DNA from 3 places in the Cycloclasticus pugetii PS-1 genome. Region 3 is predicted to be linked to each of the others. Evidence: predicted binding sites of a transcription regulator. Region 3 holds the regulator's gene; each other region holds the start of a gene.
What was found. Region 3 encodes PhoB, which activates phosphate uptake and scavenging genes when phosphate is short. Its sites were predicted from a motif close to GNNTGTCATAAAACTGTCANAT; they were not measured.
Positions count from the first base shown of each region.

Region 1 (8,309 bases), 270 kb from region 3:
CAGGCTATTAAAATAGAAGATGGCGACAGCGTTGTTTTTATGAATTTTAGATCAGATAGAACACGTGAATTAACCAGGGCATTTACAGAAACTGGCTTCAATGAGTTTGAGCGAGCTGAGGTGCCGTTATTGAATAAATTTGTGTGTTTAACACAGTACCATGAGGATTTTGATTTGCCCGTTGCCTACCCTCCTATAGAGGTAAATAACGGCTTTGGAGAGGTGCTTGCCAGTAAAGGTCTAAAGCAGTTGCGTATTGCTGAAACTGAAAAGTATGCGCATGTTACGTTCTTTTTTAATGGTGGTGATGACGCACCAAATGAGGGTGAGGATCGAGTTTTAATTCCATCGCCAAATGTTAAAACATATGATTTACAACCAGAGATGAGTGCGCCAGAACTCACAGATAAATTGGTTGAGGCTGTTTTATCAGAAAAATATGATGCCATTATTACCAATTATGCAAACTGCGATATGGTTGGCCATACAGGTAATTTTGATGCAGCGGTGAAAGCTGTTGAAACGATTGATGCCTGCATTGCAAGGTTGTTGGAAGCACTTGAAAAAGTAGGCGGTGAGGTTTTTATCACGGCGGATCATGGTAATGCCGAACAAATGACGGATCCAGATTCTGGTCAGACGCACACAGCGCATACCACCAACCCAGTGCCCTTTGTTTATGTTGGCCGTTCCGCACAGCTTGATAGCAGCGGTGATTTAGCAGATGTCGCGCCTACGATGTTGGCCGCTATGGGGCTTAGTCCATCAGCCGAGATGAGTGGGCATAGTTTGCTTCATTTAACCAGTTAAAGTAGTACCTCTAGCCAATAAGAATGTTAAAGCAACGACTTATTTTAACGACGCTTATATTAGTTTCGTTACTGGGTTCAGGGTCCTTATTTGCATCGCCTGAGAGTGAGAAAAAGAAACAACTGGCTTTGTTGCGCGAGCGGATGCAATTGGTGGAAAAAAACATCGCTTTAACGCAGCAATCAAAAACTAAAGAGGAAAAGGCGCTTAAACAACTGGATAAACGCTTGGCTGAGTCTTCAAAAAGGCTTCGTTTGCTGAATGAAAAGCTTGATGAAACAGACAAAAAAATTAAGCAATTGCGAGCCCAGCAAGCTAGGCTAAAAGAACAGACTAAGGTGCAAAAACAGTTATTGGCCGAGCAATTAAAGTCGGCGTATTTAATGGGTAAGCAACAGCGTGTGAAGATGTTGCTTAATCAACAGCACCCAGATCGGATGAGTCGAGTAATACAGTACTATGACTATTTCAACCAAGCGAGATTGGACAATGTAACGGCACTGGACGCGGGTATTAAAAAATTAATTGATGTTGAAGTGGCGCTAGATGATCAGTTGAGTGAGTTAGCCACCTTTATTGACGCAAAAAAAACGGAGAACGAGCAGTTAATGGCGGCTAAGAGTCAACGTAAAAAGGTGTTGGCTCAGTTAGGTAAAGAGATGAAATCAGCGGCCGATGAATTGGCTGAATTAAAAGAAAATGAAAAACGCTTAACAACGCTATTAGCTAGTATTCGCCAAGTCATTATTGATACGCCTGTGTTGGCCCAGCAAAATAAACCTTTTAAGAGCTTAAAAGGTCGATTGCCTTGGCCTATAAAAGGCTCGATACGTAAGCGATTTGGTAGTGCAAGACAATCTGGTCGCTATGACGGGGTTGTTATTGCTGCAAGCGAAGGCACCGCCATTAAGGCTATCTCGCATGGTAGAGTAGTGTATGCGGATTGGTTAAGAGGCTATGGTTTGTTGATTATCGTCGATCATGGTTCAAACTATATGAGTTTATATGCCTTCAATGAAGGGTTGTACAAAGAAGTGGGTGACTGGGTTGAAGCGGGTGAAATGATAGCAACGGTTGGAGTGAGTGGCGGACAACAAAAAGCCGGTCTATACTTCAGCATTAGAAAAAATGGAAAGCCGGTGAATCCTATTCAATGGTGTCGAGCGGTTAAAAAAGGTCGCGTTGGGTAATTTTGTAAGTTAATGGAGTTGATATGAATTTTTTACGTAAAACATTGCCAGTGTTAATGGTAGGTGCTGCACTGGGTATTATGTTGAGCATTGGCGGGACCGTGTTGGCTGAGAAAGAACGGGTTAACAGTTCGTTACCATTAGAGGATTTAAAGGCATTTTCAGAAGTATTTGGCCAAATTAAAGCGTCTTATGTTGAAGAGGTGAGTGATCACGACCTATTAGAGAATGCGATAAAAGGGATGTTAACGGGCTTGGACCCTCACTCAACCTATTTGGATAAAAAAGCCTTTAAAGATTTGCGTGAAGGAACACGTGGGGAATTTGGTGGTTTAGGCATCGAAGTAGGTATGGAAGATGGTTTCGTAAAAGTTATTACGCCAATTGATGATACGCCTGCTTTTAAAGCAGGGATAGAAGCCGGTGATTTGGTGATTCGTTTAGATGAAAAACCAGTAAAAGGCATGACCTTGTCAGATGCAGTAAAAATAATGCGCGGCAAACCAGGGACCGATATTCTGTTAACGATTATAAGAGAAGGTGAGCCGAAGCCACTTAAAATTAAGATCACCCGTGCAGTTATTAAAGTGGTTAGTGTGAAAAATCGTCTTTTAGAACCCGGCTATGGCTATGTAAGAATTGCCAGCTTCCAAACAAGGACTGGAGAAAACCTAAATGACGCGATTTCTGAGTTAAAAAAAGAATCTGAAGGTAATGAGCTAAAAGGTCTGGTATTGGATTTACGTAATAACCCTGGTGGTTTATTAAATGCGGCCGTGTCAGTGAGTGATGCTTTCTTAAGCGATGGTTTAATTGTTTACACAGAAGGCCGTATTGAGCATTCTAAAATGAGCTTTAAAGCAGGCCCCAATGATGTTTTAAAAGGTGCTCCAATTGTTGTGTTGATTAATGGTGGTTCTGCGTCGGCCTCAGAAATTGTTGCTGGTGCGTTACAAGACCATAAGCGTGCAGTGATTATGGGGCAGCAAAGTTTTGGTAAAGGTTCGGTGCAAACGATTTTAGAAAACAATAAAGGCGGAGCGATTAAATTAACCACAGCGCGTTACTTCACGCCATCAGGTCGCTCAATTCAAGCTGAAGGGATCACGCCTGACATCACTTTATCGGCAGTAAAGTTAGAACAATTAGAAGATGATTTTGTTGCAATTAAAGAAAAAGATTTAACAAAGCATTTAGTGAACCCCGAAGGCGAAGAAGAAAAGGAAGAAAAAGTAGTAGAGCAAGTGAGTACAGATTACCCCTTGCACGAAGCGCTTAATTTGCTTAAAGGCATCAATATTTTAAGAAAGTAAGCGATAGGCACGAGCGACCGGTGGAAAAGTTAATTATGGCTCGGACTTTTTTATTGATCGCTTGTGTTTTTTTGATAGGGCCTAGCCACGCCGAGGAAGTAAAACCAGAGGCGGTTATCAGTATTATTATTGATGATATTGGTTATCGTTTAGAAGAAGGCAGGCAGCTGATTAATCTATCGGCCAACTTAACGTATGCGGTTTTACCCAATGCACCAAAAGCCAGACAGTTGGCGAATCTTGCGCATCAGCATGGGCACGAAGTTATGCTGCATATGCCAATGCAGTCAACCCTTGGAGAAGCTGCCGAAGAGGGTGCCTTAGCCATTGATATGAAAGAAAAAGAGGTGGAGCAGGCCCTGTTGCAGGCGTTTAATAAAGTACCTCACGCAATCGGTATGAATAATCACCAAGGGAGTTTGCTAACACGGCATCCTGGCCATATGGAATGGGTGATGAAAACAATGCGGCAGGGAAATTATTTTTTTGTTGATAGTCGTACTGCTGGGCAGTCTATTGCCGCGCAAATTGCCGTTGAACAAGGTGTGCCCGTCCTTAGTCGTGATGTTTTTCTCGACCACACTATTGATGAAGAAAAGATTAAACAACAGTTTGATATATTGATTAAACAAGCTTTAGAAAACGGTTATGCCGTGGGCATTGGTCACCCATATCCAGAAACATTAAGTGTATTGCAAGAAATGTTACCCACATTAGCCTTACGGGGGGTGAAGCTTGAGCCTATTTCATATCAGCTTCGGAAAAGATCGGCACAAATGGTAGTGGGTAAGATCATTAACTAAATTGCACGCTGTTTCAGCAATGAACACAAAAAGTCCCTGCTGATAAAACCAGCAGGGACTTTTTAACAAAGCATTGTGTTAATCAATGCTTATTTCGTAAATACTAATCGTGTTACTAATCTCATTAGTAACAATTAGCCAACCATGAGACTCAGTTTTTTTAATAAAAATTAACCCTTCTGGTCCAATGTCACCTTGCTTCTCAATGTTGATATAACCGGCAGGCTTTGGTTTGCGCGGATTAGAGATGTCATATATAAAAATACCATTAGCTCTTTCTAAGCCAATAAAGGCATAAATTTTACCGCGTAGCTCACCGGTAGTAATAGATTCAGGTTCAGGCCCCTTGTCGTCACTACGTCCTTCTTCCCATGGTTCATTATCAACGTTGTTATCAGCATAGGTGGCTAAGAAGCGTTCAAAGTCAGACCCAGAGTCATAGATTCGAGACCCTTTTTCATCCCAGATAGAAAAAGAGCGTGCGCCATAAGAGTAAATCTTTTCATGTGCCCCATCATTGTTTATATCGCCATTGGCAGTGGTGGTTTTTAATCGCCCCAGGTTCTCTATTTGTTGAAGCTCTCTAGCATTTTCGAATGCGTCAGGGTTTAATATTAGGTCTTCAACACGCACTTCTTCGCTGTAACCGTCATAGTCTCTAGCATCGCCCTCATTGGCAGATAAAATGAAAGTTGAACCTTTATACTCGAAACTTGCAATAGCATCGGGTTGATACATGCCGTATGTTGGCCATGTTTGAATGTTTATTGCATTATCTTTGTTGCTGGCATCAAAGGCATTTTTATTTTGTTGATGTTTTTTGTAACCTAAGCCATAAATATCGGTGATAGTCGCTGACGCAATGTCTAGTTTTGCTAAAGCATTGTTTTCTTGCAGGCTAATCCAAGCCGTACTGGAGTCGGCTGAAACAGTAATATATTCAGGTTCTAGGTCTTGGGCAATTGACGCATCTGGGCCAAAAATACGCACGTTTTTTAATTTAGTACTGTTAAACGTATTAAAATCAGCCGTTGCAGGCATCCAAGTGTTTGTATTGATAACAGTTACCGTACCTTCAGGGTCATTTTTATACTCATCGTCAGGCTCTCCTTCGTTAGCAACAATTAAAAATTTACCGTTCGGGGTAAATGTCAGCATGTCGGGTAATGCGCCAGCTTTTATGATCCGCTGTAAATTTCCTTCAAGGTCATAGATAAGAACGTTGCCATCATCTTGTTTATTGACAGCCTCTACGGCTACAGCAACCCAATTCCCGTAGGTAGTAACACTGTTTGGGCCGCCACCAATCAAAGTCAGAGTGCTGTGCTCGGAGAGCCAGCCGTTACTATCTACATTAAGAATTTTGAGTTCATTCTCTTCGGCATTGGTGGTGTAAATCCTATTCGACACAGGACTAAAAGCTGAAATCTCGGTGCAACTTTCTTCGCCGCCACATTCCTCGGTATATTGACCTTTTTTAACGATATTAATATCAGCAAAAGAAAGTGTAGAGAATGATATGCCAAGCGTTAAGCTGACGCCGAGAGTGAGCTTTATTAGTGAATCCATTGGATGTCCTTATGCATTGAAACGGGACATCAAATGTACCAACAGGTTATGACGCTTGTGTGACGGTTAGGGGGTGTTTTAGTTACAGCCTGGCAAGGGAGCTAAGAAGCGAGCTAGTGGTGTAATATGTTTTTTTGCGTATTTTGTCGTTATTTTGATAAAAATAACGATAAGGGCAAGGCTGCTAGTTGGTAGCAGCCTGATAGAAAACGCTAAACTCATTTAATTTTTCTAAGGCAAGCGAACCAGCTTCTTTAGTTGAGAATTCAAGTGTATCGAATCCTACACGTGTTAAATAAAGAGCCTGATCGGGTAGGACATCACCAACGGCTCTGATTTCTTTGGTGTAATGGTGCTTTTCACGTAATATTTTCGCTAGTGAGTAACCACGACCGTCAACAAATGTTGGAAAGTGTATAGCGATAAGCTCAAAGTATTGTAAGTCATCTGCAAATTGTTCTGCACTTTCATCGCCTTGAACCCATAAGCCAAGATGTCCTTTGCTAGCGATTAAGGAATCTTTATTGGCATTCCAATAGGCAAGATCGATGATGTTATAGTCTGCTTGTAGAGCTTGCTCTTCGTCTAGCTTGGTCCAACGGTCTTGAACGATTTCGTTGTTTTTAATGAGCGTCATACACTTTATCCTTAAACGGTTGTAATCCGATGCGTTGCAGTGTGCTTGCAAAGTTTTCATCATCTATTCTGTTGGCTTTATAGACCTGAACAATGTCGTCAATAGCATCTACTACACCATCTTTGGCAATGGCTTTTCCAAGCCTGTCCCCTAATTTACTTTGATGGCTATCGGAACCACCTAGAGTTAATTGATACCATTGCTCGCCTTTTTTATCGACACCCAAAATACCAATTTCACCGATGCTATGGTGGCCACAGCCATTCATGCAACCAGACATTTTGAGGCTGATATTGCCAGCGTCAATGGCGCTGTCAGTAAAACGGTCAGTAATACCTTGTGCGATATCAATAGAGCTGGCATTTGCTAAGCTACAAAAATCGAGACCGGGGCAGCAAATCATATCGGTAATCGTGCCAATATTTGCTGTTGCAAGGTCATGCTCGGCTAATTGCTGCCAAAGGGCATATAAATCACTGGATTTTACATCGGTTAATGCAAGGTTTTGGTCGTGAGTGGTTCTGATCTGGCCAAAACTATATTGGTCAGCCAAATCGGCGATGAGTTCCATTTGCTGTTTGGTTACATCGCCCGGCGGACGCTTTGGTGATTTAAGCGAAACAAAGGCAATACGGTAACCGGATTGTTTGTGCGCTTTAGTATTTTGTTGAAACCACTGACGAAAAGCACCGCTATTAGCCAAGTGTTGCTCTAAAGCCTCATCGTTAGCTGTTTCGTAATTTAGTGGTGTGAAGTAACGTTTTACACGTTGAATGTTATCGTCGGTTAGCGTTAATTGACTGTCTCGGATGGAAGCCCATTCTGCTTCGACCTGTTCTTTAAAAGTATCTAAGCCTGTTTCGCGAACGAGTATTTTAATACGGGCTTTGTATTTATTATCTCTGCGGCCAAAGCGGTTATAAACGCGAAGAATCGCTTCAAGGTAGGACAAGAGGTCTTTTTCAGCAATAAAGTTGTTAATTGTTTGACCAATAACGGGGGTGCGCCCAAGTCCTCCACCAACTAAGACTTCAAAACCGATGTTGCCATCAGCATCTTTTTTAAGATGTAGACCAATATCGTGTACTTGTGTAGCGGCACGATCTTTTGGCGACCCGCTTACGGCAATTTTAAATTTGCGTGGCAGGTATGAAAACTCTGGGTGTAAAGTTGACCATTGACGAATTATTTCGCAATAGGGTCTTGGGTCTTCAATTTCATCTGCACAAACGCCAGCTAGTGGGTCTGCAGTCGTGTTTCGGATGCAATTGCCACTACTTTGAATAGAGTGCATTTGCACGCTTGCTAAGTCAGCAAGAATATCGGGCACCCGTTTTAGCTCTGGCCAATTAAACTGAATGTTTTGGCGAGTCGTAAAGTGTCCGTAGTCTTTGTCATACTTATGAGAAACGTGGGCAAGCATGCGAAGCTGTTTACTTGATAATAAGCCGTACGGTATATTGATGCGCAACATTGGCGCATGTGTTTGAATGTATAAACCATTCATAAGGCGTAAGGGGCGAAATTGTTCTTCCGTTAGATCGCCATTTAAGAACCGCTTTGTTTGATCGCGAAATTGTTCAACGCGTTCGTTGACAAGAGTTTGATCAAATTCGTTATACAGGTACATGTTATTATCGTCGCTTAAGGCGCAGTAAATTCATACTAGGCCGGTGAATATAAAGGGTTTTTGATATAATTAAAAATAATATTAACTGATATTATTATAACTTAAAAGAATAAATTGTCTAATATTAAAACAAATTCAGTGGGTATTGTTGAGCCACAAACCCTTCACTTTGACGAGCCGTTATCGTTGGAGAGTGGTAGGCTCATTGAGCAATACGATATTGTTTATGAAACCTATGGCAGGTTAAATTCGGCAGCAGATAATGCGGTTCTAATTTGCCATGCCTTATCGGCAGATCATCATGCAGCTGGGTATCATCATGAAGGTGACTCAAAGCCAGGCTGGTGGGATATATGC
Region 1 is NZ_ARVU01000001.1:35,343-43,651, forward strand. It holds gene gpmI (2,3-bisphosphoglycerate-independent phosphoglycerate mutase) at 1-810, shown strand, start outside; gene CYCPU_RS0100185 (murein hydrolase activator EnvC family protein) at 834-2,000, shown strand; gene CYCPU_RS0100190 (S41 family peptidase) at 2,024-3,313, shown strand; gene CYCPU_RS0100195 (divergent polysaccharide deacetylase family protein) at 3,334-4,116, shown strand; gene CYCPU_RS0100200 (choice-of-anchor I family protein) at 4,195-5,685, opposite strand; gene CYCPU_RS0100205 (DUF934 domain-containing protein) at 5,870-6,322, opposite strand; gene CYCPU_RS0100210 (nitrite/sulfite reductase) at 6,309-7,952, opposite strand; gene metX (homoserine O-succinyltransferase MetX) at 8,067-8,309, shown strand, end outside.
Region 1: CYCPU_RS0100200 (choice-of-anchor I family protein) is a predicted target of PhoB. The motif match lies at 5,732-5,753, and genes of this name have one in related genera.

Region 2 (8,309 bases), 1.4 Mb from region 3:
AACCAATAAGTTCTTTAACGGTTATTGGTTAAAGTAATCATAAAAAAACATGCAATCAGACCCCCAAAAACTAATTGAAAAACACCCCAGCCTTACTCACTCAGAATTAATGAAGGTTATGTCACATGTTCAACGCCCTCAAGGCGACTGGATTTTACATACGTTGATGGTAGAAGGTTGCACTGTGCCCTTTAAATTCAAGCGCAAAGGTCAATACCAGAGCTTAAAAGGCGCCCGAGTAAACATGACGTACTATCCAGCACAAGAAACTGTTGCTGGCATTGATTTAGAAATTATGAAAGTAGTGCGTATAAAAAGAGGCTGACCTACAACTTAAAGAAGGCGCTAGTTTAAGTTCGTGATTGTTATGCCTAACACGAGTTTTAGCAGAATTGCTTGCAGCTGTACCCAACAGGGCCTGTATCGGTTCTTGATAGGTAAAAAACAGTTGAAAGATAACAAGAACACCAACGCCAACCAGCACATAACCGTTGCCATTAAACCTTGCCCAGTTAAATACCGAAGCCATGGTATAGATGGGGCAGCCAGTTTGATTTAACTCAATTAGTCATTTTTTGACGCGACTTTTAACAGGCGATTTTTACTCTTGAGACGATAAAAGAAATTAGGCTCGCTGATGACATAAATATCACCGTCTTTGTCCATTGTTATACCTTCAGCCTGCGGTACATCATCATGCAAACCAGCATTCCCTCTACTCAAGTCCAATCGGCTGATTTCAATCCCTTCTTTATTGACTTCAACCATTTGACGAGATTCGTCACTCAAGAGTATTAGATGGCCTGTTTGATCGTCATAATGCACCCCTGAGTAATCATCACCGCCAAAAGAGGTTTTTTCTAAAGAAAACGGCGTTGAAATAGCGATATCAGATGATTCAACAAAACCCGACAGCTTTATCAGTTGTCGAGGTGTTTTCTCGTTAATGATAAATAAATCCCCACTGTCTTGGTTATAAGTTAACCCTTCAAATCCTTTGTTTTTACCTGATGTAATGGCTAACTGAAGGCTCTTTAAGCCCACCCTATTAACAACCTTTGTTTGCGAATTAATATCGAACATTACCAAGGTTCTTTTTCGCTCTTCAACCACGGCATATCGTTCGCCGCCGAGATACATCACCCCTTCTGTGTCTTCGAAGCCAATTAAATCAATACGACGAATTAGCTCACCGTCTTTTGTCAGCTCAAGTAGCATTTCTGGGTTATTAACAACAGCAAATAATGTATTGGTATTGCTGTTATAGGTTAGGCCAGATGCATTATCTTTAACACCCGCTATCATCTTAGGCGTTGCGTGAATTTCATAGCCAGTTAAGCCAATTTGCTGTCCAGCAACTATGGGGGTTTCTTCACCGCTGAAGAGGCCGAATGAAACGACTAATATTAACAAGAGATAGATCAGGTTTTGCTTATTACAAACTTTTAAATCACCAATACGAGACTGCTCCAAAACAATTTTTAAGCAATAATCTAAACGAGATATTCGTGTGGTATTCAGCATGGCATTCATCCTTAAAATTTGCAGTGAATGTAACCAATGATGATGACAACGAAGTGTCAGAACGATGACAATATGCAGACGCAAGGCACAAATACCTATCTCAGCCCTTTCCGTGTAACAGGAAAATTTCGCCCCATAAAACCAAAGGATTAGACACTGTCACGAACCTGTCATCTTGCCTCTACATAATAAAGTTTTAGTAAACGGCTTAGGTAGGTTAGGTGATCAAAAAATTAGAGGCGAAATATATTGCGAAAGAACTCAGCTGGCTGTCCTTTAACGAGCGCGTGCTACAAGAAGCGGCTGATAAATCCACACCTATTATAGAAAGAGTCCGGTTTTTAGGCATTTTTTCAAACAACCTAGATGAGTTTTTCAGGGTGCGCGTTGCCAATGTTAAGCGCCGGGTTCTTATTGAGAAAGACCTTGATGAACAAACACCGACCAAAAACTTGTTACGTGATATACAAAAAAAGGTCTTAAAGCTACAAGAAGAATTTGATGTCACTTACCATGAGGTATTGAAAGGGCTCGCGCATAAAAACATTTTCTTAATTAATGAAGATCAACTGAGCCCCGAGCAAGGAAACTGGCTACAAAAATACTTTACCAATCATCTACAAGGTTTTATTGAGCCTATTATTATCAATAAAAATACTAATTTAGCGGCCTTATTAAAAGATGACCTCAGCTATTTAATTTGTGAAATGCTGGGTGGTAAAAACATACAGTATGCAGCAATTGCGATACCAACCACAGACTCTCCTCGTTTTATTGAATTACCACGTGAAAAAGGTAAACGACGACGAGATATTATTATGTCCGACAATATTATTCGCTATTGTATAAACAATATTTTTTCCGCCTATTTTAATTACAAGGTCTGCAATGTTTACGCTATGAAGGTAACGGGAGATGCTGATTTCGGTCTAACCGATGATATTGATTTATCGGTTTTAGAAAAATTATCTATCGGTTTAAAGCAGCGCCTACATGCTAAGCCTGTGAGATTTGTGTACGAACGAGCCATGCCCGATCATGCTATCGACATGCTGAAATCTAAACTTGGCATTACACGTCATGATAGTGTGGTGCCAGGTGGCCGTTATCATAATTTCCGAGACTTTATTGACTTCCCTAATGTGGGGCGTAAACACCTTGAAAACCCTCCGTTAACACCTTTGGTTTCTAGGCAATTTTCCCGTCATGCCTGCCCTTTTGATGCAATAAAGCAGCAAGACATTTTGCTTTGTTACCCTTATCACAAGTTTGATCACTTTACCGAATTGATACGTCAGGCAGCTTTTGATCCAAATGTATTTGAAATAAAAATCTGCCTCTACCGTGTAGCCAACAACAGTAGGCTTATCAAGTCACTGATCAATGCGGTTAGAAATGGCAAAGAAGTTTTTGCTGTTATTGAGTTACACGCACGTTTTGATGAACAAGCCAACATGGAATGGGCGCGTATCTTAACCGAGTCGGGTGTTAAGGTTCACTTTGGCTTACCCTCACTAAAGTGCCACACTAAATTATGTTTAATTGGCCGACATGAACATAAAAAACAAACCTATTACGCTCACGTTGGCACCGGTAACTTTCACGAAAAAACAGCTAAGGTTTACACCGACTTTAGTTTATTTACCAACAAACAAGCGATTACCAAGGAAGTTGCGCTTGTTTTTGACTTTATTGCGCACAGTTATAAAAAAACCACGTTTAAACATTTAATTGTTTCCCCTATCGGCACAAGAGATTGGATTAATAAATCGATTGAGAATGAAATAAAGATGGCCAAAAAAGGGCATAAGGCTGAAATTCTTATTAAAATGAATAACATTGATGATAAGCAAGTTATTGATAAGTTGTACGAGGCCAGTAGTGCCGGTGTGAAAATTAAAATCGTCTTGAGGGGAATGTGCAGTTTAGCTCCTGGGGTTGTAGGGCTTAGTGACAATATTGAAGTTATTTCTATTGTCGACCGATTTTTAGAACATACACGATTTACGATTTTTCATAATAATGGAGACCCTCGCGTTACCATTAGTTCGGCAGACTGGATGACGCGTAATATAGAGCGGCGTGTAGAGGTTGGCTGCCCTATTTATGACCCTGCCATTCAGCAACAAATTATCCATATCTTTAACCTCCAATGGTCCGATAAGACAAAGGCCAGAATTATAGATAAGAAACAACATAACAAATATTTGCCACGAGGCAATAAGCGAAAAATTCGCTCTCAAATATCGGTGTATAACTATCTAAAAGACCTTGAGTCTAACAAGAAATGACTAGCCTTAACGCCGATACCCAATCAGAATTAATTGCTGCCTTAGATTTAGGCTCTAATAGTTTTCACTTAATTATTGCTCGCTTAAATGCCGGTAAGCTTGAACCTCTGCATAAGGTAAAACATCGAGTACGCTTACGAGCGGGGTTAAATAAGGCTAATGAATTAAGTTACGAGGCGATGCTAAGAGCAGCAAGCAGTCTTAAAGAAATGAGCGCTACAATAAAAACATATCAAATTAAAAAATGTCGTGTCGTGGCCACTCATACCTTGCGAGAAGCTGTTAACCGTAATGCTTTTCTCTCACTGGCTGAGTACTCATTGGGCTTTCCTATTGAAATAATTTCAGGCTCTGAAGAGGCCAGATTAATCTACCAAGGGGTCGTTCGTAGCGAAGAAATCAAAGACTCATGTTTGGTGGTTGATATAGGTGGTGGCAGTACTGAAATAGTGCTGGGTGAAGGCACTGATACTCAATATAGAGACAGCAAAAACATGGGCTGCATCAGCTTTACAGAACGTTACTTCAGTAAAGGCGTGAATCAAAAATCATTTAAACGGGCCGAGGTATCCGCACTGCAAAAGCTTGAGCAGTGTTCCCATCATTTTAGGACAAGTCACCCAAATAAGGTCTTTGCAACATCAGGCACCGCCAAAGCCCTTTTTAAGGCGATCGGTTTAATCAGCGAAACAACCGACCGTCTAGAATTAAATACCTTACTCAAATTACAACATTTATTATGCCAAATAGACGGTGTCTCTAAGCTCTCATTAGTTGGTATTGACGAAGCTAGAGCCATGGTTTTACCTGCTGGCTTAGCCATTATGATTGCCCTTATGAAGAGCCTAAACCTAACTGCTTTGACATTCTGCTCTGCTGCCTTGCGCGAGGGCGTCTTGTTTGAAATGGAGCAACAAAATAAACAAGGAGATACACGGCTGCGTACTCGCCAACATTTACAACGTCTTTACAACGTTGACCGTAGGCAGGCCCAACAAATAGCAGAAACTTGCGAGCTATTTTGGCACCAAACTTCAAAAAGCTGGAGTCTAACCTCAACGAAACTTAAGACTCTATTACTTGAGGCCGCTTATTTATATGAGGTTGGCCAGCAAATTAATGTGACTGACTTTCAGCAACATTCAGCTTATATTTTGGCTAACAGTGACCTTGCGGGCTATAACCAAGACGAACAGCTTCTGCTTTCAACCATCGTCATTGGGGCTAGAAAACGGTTTAGACGAAGACGGCTTCCCGACATTCGAATTATCAGCCATAAAATGTTAACGCGGTTAATTCGCCTATTTCGCTTAGCTGTTATTATAAATAATAGCCGCCAGCCCTTAGTTATCGATTTATTATCGCTTCAGGTTGATGGGCGCGAAATGATGCTAAGCATTGATAAACAGTTCTTTCTTGAACAAGACGTGACTATGGCTGACTTAAACAAAGAGTCCAGTGTTATGGCAAACCTAGGCTACACCCTGTCTTGCCAAATTGTTTAACTGACTAGTTTAATAGCAAAATTTATTCTGCACGTTACTTAGCTGGCCTATTCACCCTCTTTCACTTTAATGTTTTATATTTTTTTGCAACGCTGTCTTTTTCCTAACTAGAATCGAACGTTCAAGTAATCAAACTAACCTTCTCTGTCCTTAAACAAAAACGCTTAACCGTTTAAGCATTAGGTATCAAAAATAGGGTATTTAGATTATTGAGACAAGCAAACGTCGAGTAAGATATTTAGCTTAAAATACCTAAACTTGAATTTACAAAATTCACCCCCAAATACTTTTTATATTGTTTAAGGACATTTTTAACATGACTCGAATTGCTTTATTTTTAGCCACTAATGTAGCCATTATGGTCGTTATCAGCTTGGTATTTAGCCTATTTGGTTTATCAGGTACTTTGCAGGCAAATGGGGTCGATTTAGACCTGAATGCTTTATTAATTATCTCTCTGATCGTTGGCATGACCGGTTCGGTCATTTCCTTAGCCATGTCAAAATCCATGGCAAAACGTTCCATGGGTGTTCAGGTTATTGATCAGCCTAAAAATTCAACAGAGCAATGGCTTGTTTCTGTGGTCTCAAAACAGGCGGAAAAAGCAGGCATTGGTATGCCAGAAGTCGGTATTTTTAATAACCCTACACCCAATGCCTTTGCAACTGGGATGAATAAGAATGATGCTTTAGTGGCCGTGAGTACTGGCTTACTTAATGCAATGAACAGAGATGAAGTAGAAGCCGTGCTTGGGCATGAAGTCAGCCATGTTGCCAATGGTGATATGATCACGATGGCATTGATGCAAGGTGTGGTGAATACTTTTGTATATTTCTTTGCCTCTGTCATTGGTCATATTGTGGATAGGGTCATTCTTAAAAATGAACGTGGGCATGGCATTGGTTATTTTGTGACCCAAATGTTAGCTCAGGTCGTGTTATCCTTTTTAGCCTCCATGCTTGTTATGTGGTTCTCGCGCTATCGTGAGTTTCATGCCGATAAAGGCGGCGCCAATTTAGCCGGCAAACAAAAAATGATTAACGCATTAAAAGCCCTACAGCGTAGTCATGAGCCAACTGATATGCCAGAAGAATTAGCCGCTTTTGGTATTAATGGTGGACAAGTCAAAAAACTCTTTATGTCTCACCCACCGCTTGAAGAACGCATCGCTGCGCTACAAAGAAACTAAGCTATCAAATAGATAAGGCAAACTGTACACATTATTAAACTAGGGAGCACCTTAAATGGATAGGCGATCTTTTATTAAAAAATCCAGCAGCTTCGCCTTAGCAAGTAGCTGCGGCGCCTCCTTATTAGTGGGCTGCCAAACATCACCCAATATCAAAACCACTCTTTTAAAAACGCAGCAAAACAATAAAATAATTGCTCATAAAACTGTATTAGAAAACGATGACTTTGCTATTTTGCAGGCCACGACTGTCAAGGCACCGATCTTTCTACATCAACAAAAAAATGGAAAATATGTTGCCTTGCTCTTAAGCTGTACACACCAAAAGTGCACCGTTTCTGTGGCGCCAGACAAGCTAGTTTGCCCCTGTCATGGTGCTAAATTTGATAAACAGGGGACGGTTCTTCAAGGGCCCGCTGATAAAAACCTTCTTGCGCTTGAACTTTCTGAACAAGGCAATGAAATTGTTATCTCACTTCCTTAATAACTGCTTTTAAAAGGCCAGACTCAACACGATTGCCGATGAGGTTTGCCATTTATCCTTTTGCTTTGCCACTATTTTAAAAGATAGTTGCGGCACCACTGTTTTGAATTTATCGAAGGTAACACCCATGTCTACCCGTGTTTGCGATAATTGATGCGCCGTTAAATCATAATAATATTCATGGCTCACAAACGGTTTAGCATTAAAAATTCGCTTGGGTAATACAACCTTAGCTCTCACTCGGCTGCGTTTAGAGCGCCCTTTTCCTTCTCGATCTCTAAATTCTTGGCGAACTCTCAATCTCCAATCAAGCTTATTGTTCCCTTTGAATTTTTGCTCTAATTGAACATAGGGCCTATTTTCTAGCGCCCAACCATCTTCTTCTAAGCTATAAACCCTTCGATAATGAACACCTAGTGTTAAGTCTTTTATCGCCAAAGGAAGTCTCACGCCAATATCTGCATGCTTTCTATGCAATATGCCTTTATCTCTTCGGGCTTCTATATCACCTTTAAAAGCCACTCCTTTTATGACGGCTTTTTTATTCACTTTTAACTGGCTTTCAGTTGCTAAGCAGCTAAAAGAAAAGCACCAAACAACAAGGCTCATTAATATGAATCGATTTAAGTTAACGAACATATAAACACCAATCTTTTATCCTGCAGGGTGTGTTATCCGCTTTCTGCTTCTTTTTTTAAAATGCATCGTTAAAAACAAATATAGCCCCGTTACCCACAAAACAAATAAAATCAATGAGCTAGGTAAAAAAACCCATAGCTTTACAGCATCATGAAAGAACGTACCATCATGAATTGACTCAATGAAATCTGACCGGCGATGGGCCACTTGCAATATTTCATTAGATTGAGTGTCTATTTGAATTTCCCAATCGCTCTTCGCTCGAACTTTAACAATGCCTTTATTGGGCCTTACATCCAGTCGGTCAATATCCGCCCAACCGTTAACCTTTGCTTGTTTTACTGTTTTTGAAGTTGCTAGAATTTCATCAAAAGTAATTGAAGGAACAGAACTCACTCCGCGAGTGCTGGGCGGCTGGATCCAATCTACATCTTTTTTGAGCAGCAACAAGACGCCTGAGCCTATAACAACCAAAATAGGTAAGGCACATAAAATTGATCCCCAATAATGCGTTTTCCGATTAAATTTTTTCCAATTTACTTTCATTATTTCGCTTTTCATTTTTCTGTTTAACTTTCAATAACACATGAAGAGATAAACTGACAGGCAACACGAGACCTATCGCTAAGTGGGTGTACTCAAGCCATTGTCGAAACGTATCTTCTGCTACGTAATAC
Region 2 is NZ_ARVU01000001.1:1,716,438-1,724,746, forward strand. It holds gene CYCPU_RS0108315 (hypothetical protein) at 50-325, shown strand; gene CYCPU_RS0108320 (SdiA-regulated domain-containing protein) at 565-1,524, opposite strand; gene ppk1 (polyphosphate kinase 1) at 1,746-3,815, shown strand; gene CYCPU_RS0108330 (Ppx/GppA phosphatase family protein) at 3,812-5,320, shown strand; gene htpX (protease HtpX) at 5,637-6,509, shown strand; gene CYCPU_RS0108340 (QcrA and Rieske domain-containing protein) at 6,565-6,993, shown strand; gene CYCPU_RS0108345 (DUF2490 domain-containing protein) at 7,003-7,602, opposite strand; gene CYCPU_RS0108350 (PepSY domain-containing protein) at 7,648-8,178, opposite strand; gene CYCPU_RS0108355 (hypothetical protein) at 8,153-8,309, opposite strand, start outside.
Region 2: ppk1 (polyphosphate kinase 1) is a predicted target of PhoB. The motif match lies at 1,576-1,597, and genes of this name have one in related genera.

Region 3 (8,309 bases):
GGAAATACACACTGAAAACAACTGCCTTCCCCTTCTTGACTATCGATAACCAGATGCGCCTCATGCCTTTCTAACTCATGTTTTACAATGGCTAACCCTAGGCCTGTCCCAGTTTTATTTTTTATATTATTTTCAGCTACCCGGTAGAAACGCTCTGTTAATCGAGATAAGTGTCTGGCGCCTATTCCTTGACCTGTATCTTTAACAAAAAGTTGCCCCTGACCTTGCTCATTGATTGCCCAGCCGACACGAATCTCACCATTTTCATCAGAGTAATTAATGGCATTACCAACCAAGTTTCTCAACACGGTTAATAAGGAACCTTTACTGCCCTTTAAATTAAGACTCGATGGAACATCAAACACCAATGATTGCTGATGCTCATTTGCCGCTGACTGAAATTCGGACTTAATTTGTTCACATACACTGCGCACATTAACCAAGCTATTGGCTGCCTCGACTTTACCCTCTTCTAGCCGACTTAGCGCTAATAGCTCTTCGATCATGGTTTGCATTTTAATCACTTGCTGATCAACTTTACGTAGCGAAGCACCCACTTGCACATTATCCTCAGCGGTTGAAGCCAACAACATTTCCACATAGCCCTTCATGACCGTTAGCGGCGTTCTTAACTCATGCGATGCATTCGACACAAAGTCTTTTCGCACTTGATTCGTGCGCTCAACCTTAGTGACATCTCGTATCAACAACAAACGTTCATCGTCACCATATGGCAATACCCTTATTTCAATCTTTTCTGCCGACCAGCTGGTGTCTATTACAGGCGCCTCGATCACAATGGCGTCATCGCTCTTGAGATTTTTAAGAAAGTGCGTAAACCGAGGATGCCTTACTAAATGATTAATCAGTTGCCCGGTATCTTCTTTTTTTAAAATAAGTAGCCGGGAGGCTTGCTTATTGAACCACTTAATCTCATTAGACAATGAAAGAATAACCACACCATCCGGAAAAACAGAAATTAACTTTTTAAACCGTTCTAGTTGGTATTTAACACTGTCTTTTTGTGCCAGCCCCTGCATCTTAGATTGATAGATGTCTTCCGAAATTTGACCAAACAAGCCATCTTCAAACGGCAGGTCATGATCACCAGACTTCTTAGACCACCTATATAAACGTTGTAACCGACGATATTGAAAGACAATGTAAGCCAATAAAAAAAGTGCCGACACCTCGACGGGGTAACCGACTAACACACCCAAAACACCGACTGTTAAAAACCACAACAGAAAGGTGTTTCGCTCATAGTTATGATTTATATTCACGCGCTTAAGTTCACCAATTTATAACCAAACCCTCTTACCGTTTGAACTAGGTCTGCACAACCCTGAGCATCTAATATCCGTCTTAAACGCCTAATGTGCACATCAACGGTACGATCTTCTACGTAGACATTATCGCCCCATACATTATCAAGCAGCTGATTGCGAGAGAAAACTTTATTGGGGTTTGTAGCAAAGAAAGACAGCAATTTATACTCTGTCGGGCTCATCATCAGGTCCACCTCATTGATAGTGACTCGATGACTCGATGGGTCAATAAACAATGGGCCAATTGATATCACCCCTGTTTCATTTTCTGTACTGGTTCGTCGTAAGACCGCTTTCATTCTGGCAATGAGCTCTTGCACAGAAAAAGGCTTGGTTACATAATCGTCTGCGCCTGTTTCCAAGCCCGATACTTTATCTTCTTCCGCGCTGCGTGCCGTCAACAGGATAATCGGGATACGTTTATTTTCTTCTTGATTCTTTAAAAACTTGATCCAATCTGGCCCACTAATTCCGGGTAACATCCAATCTAACAAGATAATATCGGGCGTCGTATCTCGCAAAGACTCTTGCGCTCTCATTACATCTTTACACCACGTTACTTCAATATTATTCGTTTGAAGAGAAAGTTGTAGCATTTCGCCAATATCCTCATCGTCTTCAACCATCAATACATTCATTGTTTCCATAAAAAAGCCATTTAAGTAAGTGTTTACAGAATACCTAATATTTATGACAACACGGTGACAATTTACAAACTACTTCTAACTTGCTTCGGAGAAAACCCTGTCTCTAATTATTAAAAATAACAGTAACGCACTGAACCACCTTAAGGCGCCTGCGGTCTCTCAACCAGTAAACTTTTTTTAATGCCCCGTTATATGAACGTCATACAACTGTCATATTATTGATTGATACTCCCCACCTATGACACATGATGAAAAACTACACTATCAATCGCTTTTAGATATATTAGCAACAGACTCACTGACTCCGCTCTTTCAGCCAATCATTTCGATGAAAGACAATAAAATTTATGGTTACGAAGGCTTAATTCGTGGCCCCTCTGATGGTCCGTTACACTCTCCCATCAACCTTTTTAACGCTGCGGCTAAATATGATCGGCTTGCCGAATTAGATTTACTTTGTCGAAAAGTAAGCATTCAACGGTTTGGCGAACTTAATTTAAATGCCCGATTATTTATTAACACCATTCCTGAAATTCTCTTACAAAAAGATTATCAGCATGGCCACACATTAAAGTATATAAAAGACTCTAATTTAGATGCTAGCCAAGTGGTTATTGAACTGACTGAGCAATACCCTATTGAAGATTATGACCTAATGGCAAGTGCAACCAAATACTATCAAGACATGGGATTTTCCATCGCCATCGACGATTTAGGTGCAGGCTATTCAGGCTTAAGAACCTGGTCTGAAATTAAACCCGACTTCGTAAAAATTGACCGTCACTTTTTAAATGACATTCATAACGATATCAACAAGCAAAAATTTGTACAGTCTATTGTAGATATTGCAAAAGGTGTTGACTGTAAAGTAATAGGTGAAGGTATCGAACTACGCGGTGAGTACCTACAGGCTAATGCGATGGCTATCGATTATGCACAAGGTTTTTACTTTGCCCGCCCCAATTCCAAACCAACTGAGTTATTGGATTGCTCGCTATTTTCAAGCAGAAAAAATAACTTCAAACCTAAATTTAATATAGAGCGTTCAGATAATACCGCTGCAAAGCTACTTTTTTATGTCAAACCTATTTATACCCATACTAAGTTTTACGACATTGGTGAACGCTTTCAATCATCTCCTGAGCTAACAGCGCTTCCAGTCCTAAATGACGACGCTACTGTTGCAGGCGTTATCTGGCGTACTGAGTTTTTAACTATTTATGCTAGCCGCTATGGAAAAGAATTAAACAGTAAAAAAAATGCTTTATCTTTTTTAGACGTTAAGGCGCTAAAGGTAGATATTACTTTATCACTCAATAAAATTAGCCAATTGATCACCAGTCAAAACAACCTCGCACAACATGATGATTTTCTTATTACCTCATCTAACCGCTACAAAGGCATGGGTAAACTGCTTCATTTATTGAAAGAAATAACCGAGATGCAAATCACCTTTGCTCGCCACATGAACCCTCTTAGCAACCTACCTGGCAATGTTCCTATCAGCCAACGAATTAATCACTCCATTGAAACTCAACAAGATATCGTTATTTGTTATTTTGACCTAGATAATTTTAAGCCGTATAACGATACCTATGGGTTTGGCGAGGGCGATAAAGTACTCCGAAAAACCGCAAAGTTGCTAGCAGAATCTGCAGATACAGACATTGATTTTGTAGGGCATGTTGGCGGCGATGACTTCATCATCATTTTTCAAAGCAGCGACTGGCACCATCGATGCAACACCACTTTAAATAACTTTAGCGCCCTAACGTCAGAGTTCTACTCTCAAGAACACCTTCTTAACGGAGGAATCTCTGCGTTAGATAGAAATTCTGAGCCGGTATTTTATCCACTTTTATCAATCTCTATTGGAGCATTAAGGCCGCATGATTTCGGCTTTTTTAGGTCAGAAAATGATCTCGTCTCTATTGCTAGCAACGCAAAATCTGCAGCTAAAAAGATACTCGGCAATAGCCTTTATCAAATCAAGCCTTCAAAACAATTAAGCAACATGTCCGCCTAAATCATGAAAATGTTCTATGGCAGGTAGCCACATTATGCTTGCCGACAAAAACACCCAATCTTGAAACTGTTGACCAACTGACGAACACCGATCAAACAGGTGCCGCCAGTTAGACTATGATTTAGTGGCCTTTTAAACCACCACTAAACGACATCTCAAAACCTCTTAGCGTTTCTTAAACACCAAAGCATCGTCTTGCACATCTATATCAACCACATCACCAGGCACAAACTTACCCGCCAATAAATCTTGTGCCAGTTCATTTTCTAAGCGTTGTTGTATCGCACGTTTTAAGGGTCTAGCACCATAAACAGGGTCAAAACCGGCTTCACCTAATTTATCCAACGCAGCTTCTGAAACAACCAACTCTATGTCCCTATCTTGTAAACGCTGACGTAAAATATCTACTTGAAGAGTGGTAATAGCACGAATTTGTGTGCGACCCAAGGGGTGAAACACCACAGACTCATCAATACGGTTAATAAATTCCGGTCTAAAGTGCTGCCCGACCACTTCCATCACCGCACTTTTCATCTCATTATAATTAGCCTCACCCGCTAGCTCTTGGATACGATCTGAGCCTAAGTTCGAAGTCATCACGATGACTGTATTTCGAAAATCAACCGTGCGGCCTTGCCCGTCTGTTAAACGGCCATCATCCAAGACTTGTAACAAAATATTAAAGACATCCGCATGTGCTTTTTCAACTTCGTCCATCAAGATAACACTGTAGGGTTTACGTCGAACCGCTTCGGTTAAATAGCCCCCTTCTTCATAGCCTACATACCCTGGAGGCGCACCAATTAATCTTGCAACCGAATGTTTTTCCATAAATTCAGACATATCAATTCGTACGATTGCTTCTTCAGTATCAAATAAAAACTCAGCTAATGCCTTGCATAACTCTGTTTTACCAACCCCTGTTGGGCCTAAAAATAAAAACGAACCATTAGGGCGATTAGGGTCTGACAGGCCTGCTCGTGAACGACGAATTGCATCGCTGACTGCTTTAACTGCTTCTTCTTGACCAATAACGCGATCACTTAAACCAGCTTCCATTTGCAATAGTTTTTCACGCTCGCCTTCAAGCATTTTGGAAACGGGAATACCCGTCCACTTAGACACAACCTCAGCAATTTCTTCTTCGGTGACTTTATTTCTCAGTAAGGTAAAGTCCTGTTCACCACTGCCTTCCTCAGCCTCTTGAATTGCTTTTTCTAATCGTGGAATTTCGCCATATTGCAACTCTGACATACGTGTTAAATCACCGGCACGCCGAGCCGTTTCCATTTCAAGTTTTACCTTTTCGAGCTCTTCTTTATGCTGGGCACTGCCTTGCATAGCAGCCTTCTCAGACTTCCAGACTTCTTCCAAATCAGCATACTCTTTATCCAACTGGTCAATTTCAGTTTCAAGTAACTGTAATCGTTTTATAGATGCATCATCGGTTTCTTTTTTTAACGCTTCGCGTTCAATTTTCAACTGAATTAAACGCCGCTCTAACCGGTCCATTGATTCAGGCTTGGAGTCCATTTCCATACGAATACGACTCGCTGACTCATCAATTAGGTCAATCGCCTTATCAGGTAATTGTCGATCAGTTATATAACGGTGAGACAATACCGCCGCTGAAACAATAGCTGGGTCGGTTATATCTACGCTATGGTGTACTTCGTATCGTTCTTTTAAACCTCGCAAAATAGCGATGGTATCTTCTACACTGGGCTCATCAACCAATACTTTTTGAAACCGTCGCTCTAATGCGGCATCTTTTTCAATATATTGACGGTATTCATCTAAGGTTGTCGCTCCTACACAATGTAAATCACCGCGTGCTAACGCTGGTTTAAGCATATTTCCGGCATCCATCGCACCGTCACCTTTCCCGGCACCAACCATCGTATGCAACTCATCGATAAACAAGATCACTTGCCCTTCTTGTTTTGACACATCGTTAAGCACTGCTTTTAGGCGCTCTTCAAATTCACCACGGAATTTTGCACCCGCGATAAGGGCGGCCATATCTAGCGACAACAAACGCTTAGATTTCAAATTTTCAGGCACCTCGCCATTAACAATACGTTGCGCAAGCCCTTCTACAATAGCGGTTTTACCTACTCCTGGCTCACCTATCAGCACAGGGTTATTTTTTGTCCGACGTTGCAACACTTGAATAGTGCGTCGAATTTCTTCGTCACGGCCAATCACAGGATCCAATTTTCCTTGCTCTGCACGTTCTGTCAGGTCAATACTGTATTTTTCCAGCGCCTGGCGGTTCTCTTCTGCATTTTGATCATTCACCGCTTCACCACCGCGTATATCATCTATCGCTTTTTCTAAAACACTTTTAGTCGCTCCCGCTTGTTGTAGCGCTTTGCCTGCTGGCCCTTTGTCTTCAAGTGCCGCTAAAACAAATAACTCACTTGAAATGTAGGCATCCTGACGTTTTTGTGCCAACTGATCGGTAATATTAAGCAAACGCCCTAAATCATTAGACATTTGCACGTCACCAGCTGCACCTTCAACCGTTGCTATCCGATCAATTGTTTCGCCTAAAGATGAGCGTAGTTGATTTACATTGACGCCTGCCAGTTGTAGTAAATGACGCACGCTAGCACCTTGCTGGTCAAGCATAGCGACCAAGACGTGTGCCGGTTCTATAAACTGATGATCCTTACCCAGTGCTAAACTTTGTGCGTCAGAAAGCGCAACTTGAAACTGACTGGTGAGTTTATCCATTCGCATATTTCAACCCTCATTAATTTAATTTGATAACTAATTAATGGGGGATGAAATGAGTGTTTTCAAGCCAGCCCAATAGTGCCAGCTTTAGCTTTAGTGAATAAAGCTGTGTAACCAACCAATTAAACCAATACCAAACAGCATCAGTAAAATTTGCTCTACGCCTGCTGCTAGGTTAATTCGTTTATGCAGCGTTGGAATCAAATCTGCCACTGCGATATAGATAAAGCTAGCCGCAGCAAACGCTAAAACATATGGTAAAAGGTGTTCAAAATCTGCTAGCCAGAAATAGGCTAGCAAGCCACCTATTAGCGTTGCGAAGCTAGAAATAACATTGTACAAAATAGCTTTTTTACGGGTAAAGCCACTTTGTAGCAAAATAGCAAAATCACCTATTTCTTGTGGAATCTCATGAGTCGTTACCGCTAATGCCGTCACAACACCTAAATGAATATCTGTCAAAAAGGCCGCTGCAATCAACACCCCATCAACAAAATTGTGAACACTATCACCTACAAGAATCAAACTGCCGGCTGACTGATGACCGTGCGCATGAACATCCACGTGCGTTTCACAATCATCATGGTGACAATGCCGCCACAACACCATTTTTTCCAACGCGAAAAAAAACATCAGGCCGCCCAAAATGGTAATCGATAGGGTGTGAAAATTTTCATGCCCCACTTCTTCTAAGGCGTGTGGAATTAAGCCGACAAAAGAAACACTCAACAATGCACCCGTTGCAAAACTCACACTAAATGGCAACATTCTAGTGATTATCTTTTTAGGTAAAAAAAGAACCAGCGACGCACCTAACACACTTAGCATTCCGCCAAGAATGGTAAACAAAATAATCCAAGTAAATACAGTCATGGGTAATAAGTTAATATTGAAGCCAAATTAACGAAGCCATTCGGCCCGTTGTCGGCTCACGCCGGTATGAAAAAAATTTATCGGGCTGATTATACGTACAATATTCACCACCATAAATTCTTTTTACACCACATTGCAATAAGCTCATTCTTGCCAAAGCATATAAGTCAGCAAGATGATGATCAGCATTCAGCTGCCTAAACCCCTGCTGCATCACCAAGCTTTTGTTAACGAAAGCGTTTTTAACCTCGCTACCCACTTCAAAACAAGCCGGCCCAATGGCTGGACCTAACCAAGCCATTATTTTTTCTGTTGGTGCAAGTTGCGCAACTGCCTGCTCTATGATGCCGGCCAATAAGCCTCGCCACCCAGCATGTACTGCTGCAACGGCTAAGCCATCTTCCGTACACAATAAGACTGGCAGGCAATCCGCTGTCATCACCGTGCAAACAAACGCATCACTCCTACAAATTGAACCATCTGCTTCTATACAAGGTCCCTTTTGGAGTTGATCCAACTCGACGATAGTTGTGCCATGCACTTGTGATAACCAGACAGGCTTAGCTTGCAAGTTAAGCTCGTCACTTAACAAGGCTCGATTATCAATCACCGCTTGCGCATCATCACCCACATGAGTGGCTAGATTAAATGTTGAATAAGGTGTTTGGCTAACGCCGCCAGAACGACACGTTG
Region 3 is NZ_ARVU01000001.1:304,148-312,456, reverse strand. It holds gene phoR (phosphate regulon sensor histidine kinase PhoR) at 1-1,283, opposite strand, end outside; gene phoB (phosphate regulon transcriptional regulator PhoB) at 1,280-1,975, opposite strand; gene CYCPU_RS0101515 (GGDEF domain-containing protein) at 2,214-4,001, shown strand; gene clpB (ATP-dependent chaperone ClpB) at 4,167-6,746, opposite strand; gene CYCPU_RS0101505 (ZIP family metal transporter) at 6,837-7,616, opposite strand; gene pgeF (peptidoglycan editing factor PgeF) at 7,627-8,309, opposite strand, start outside.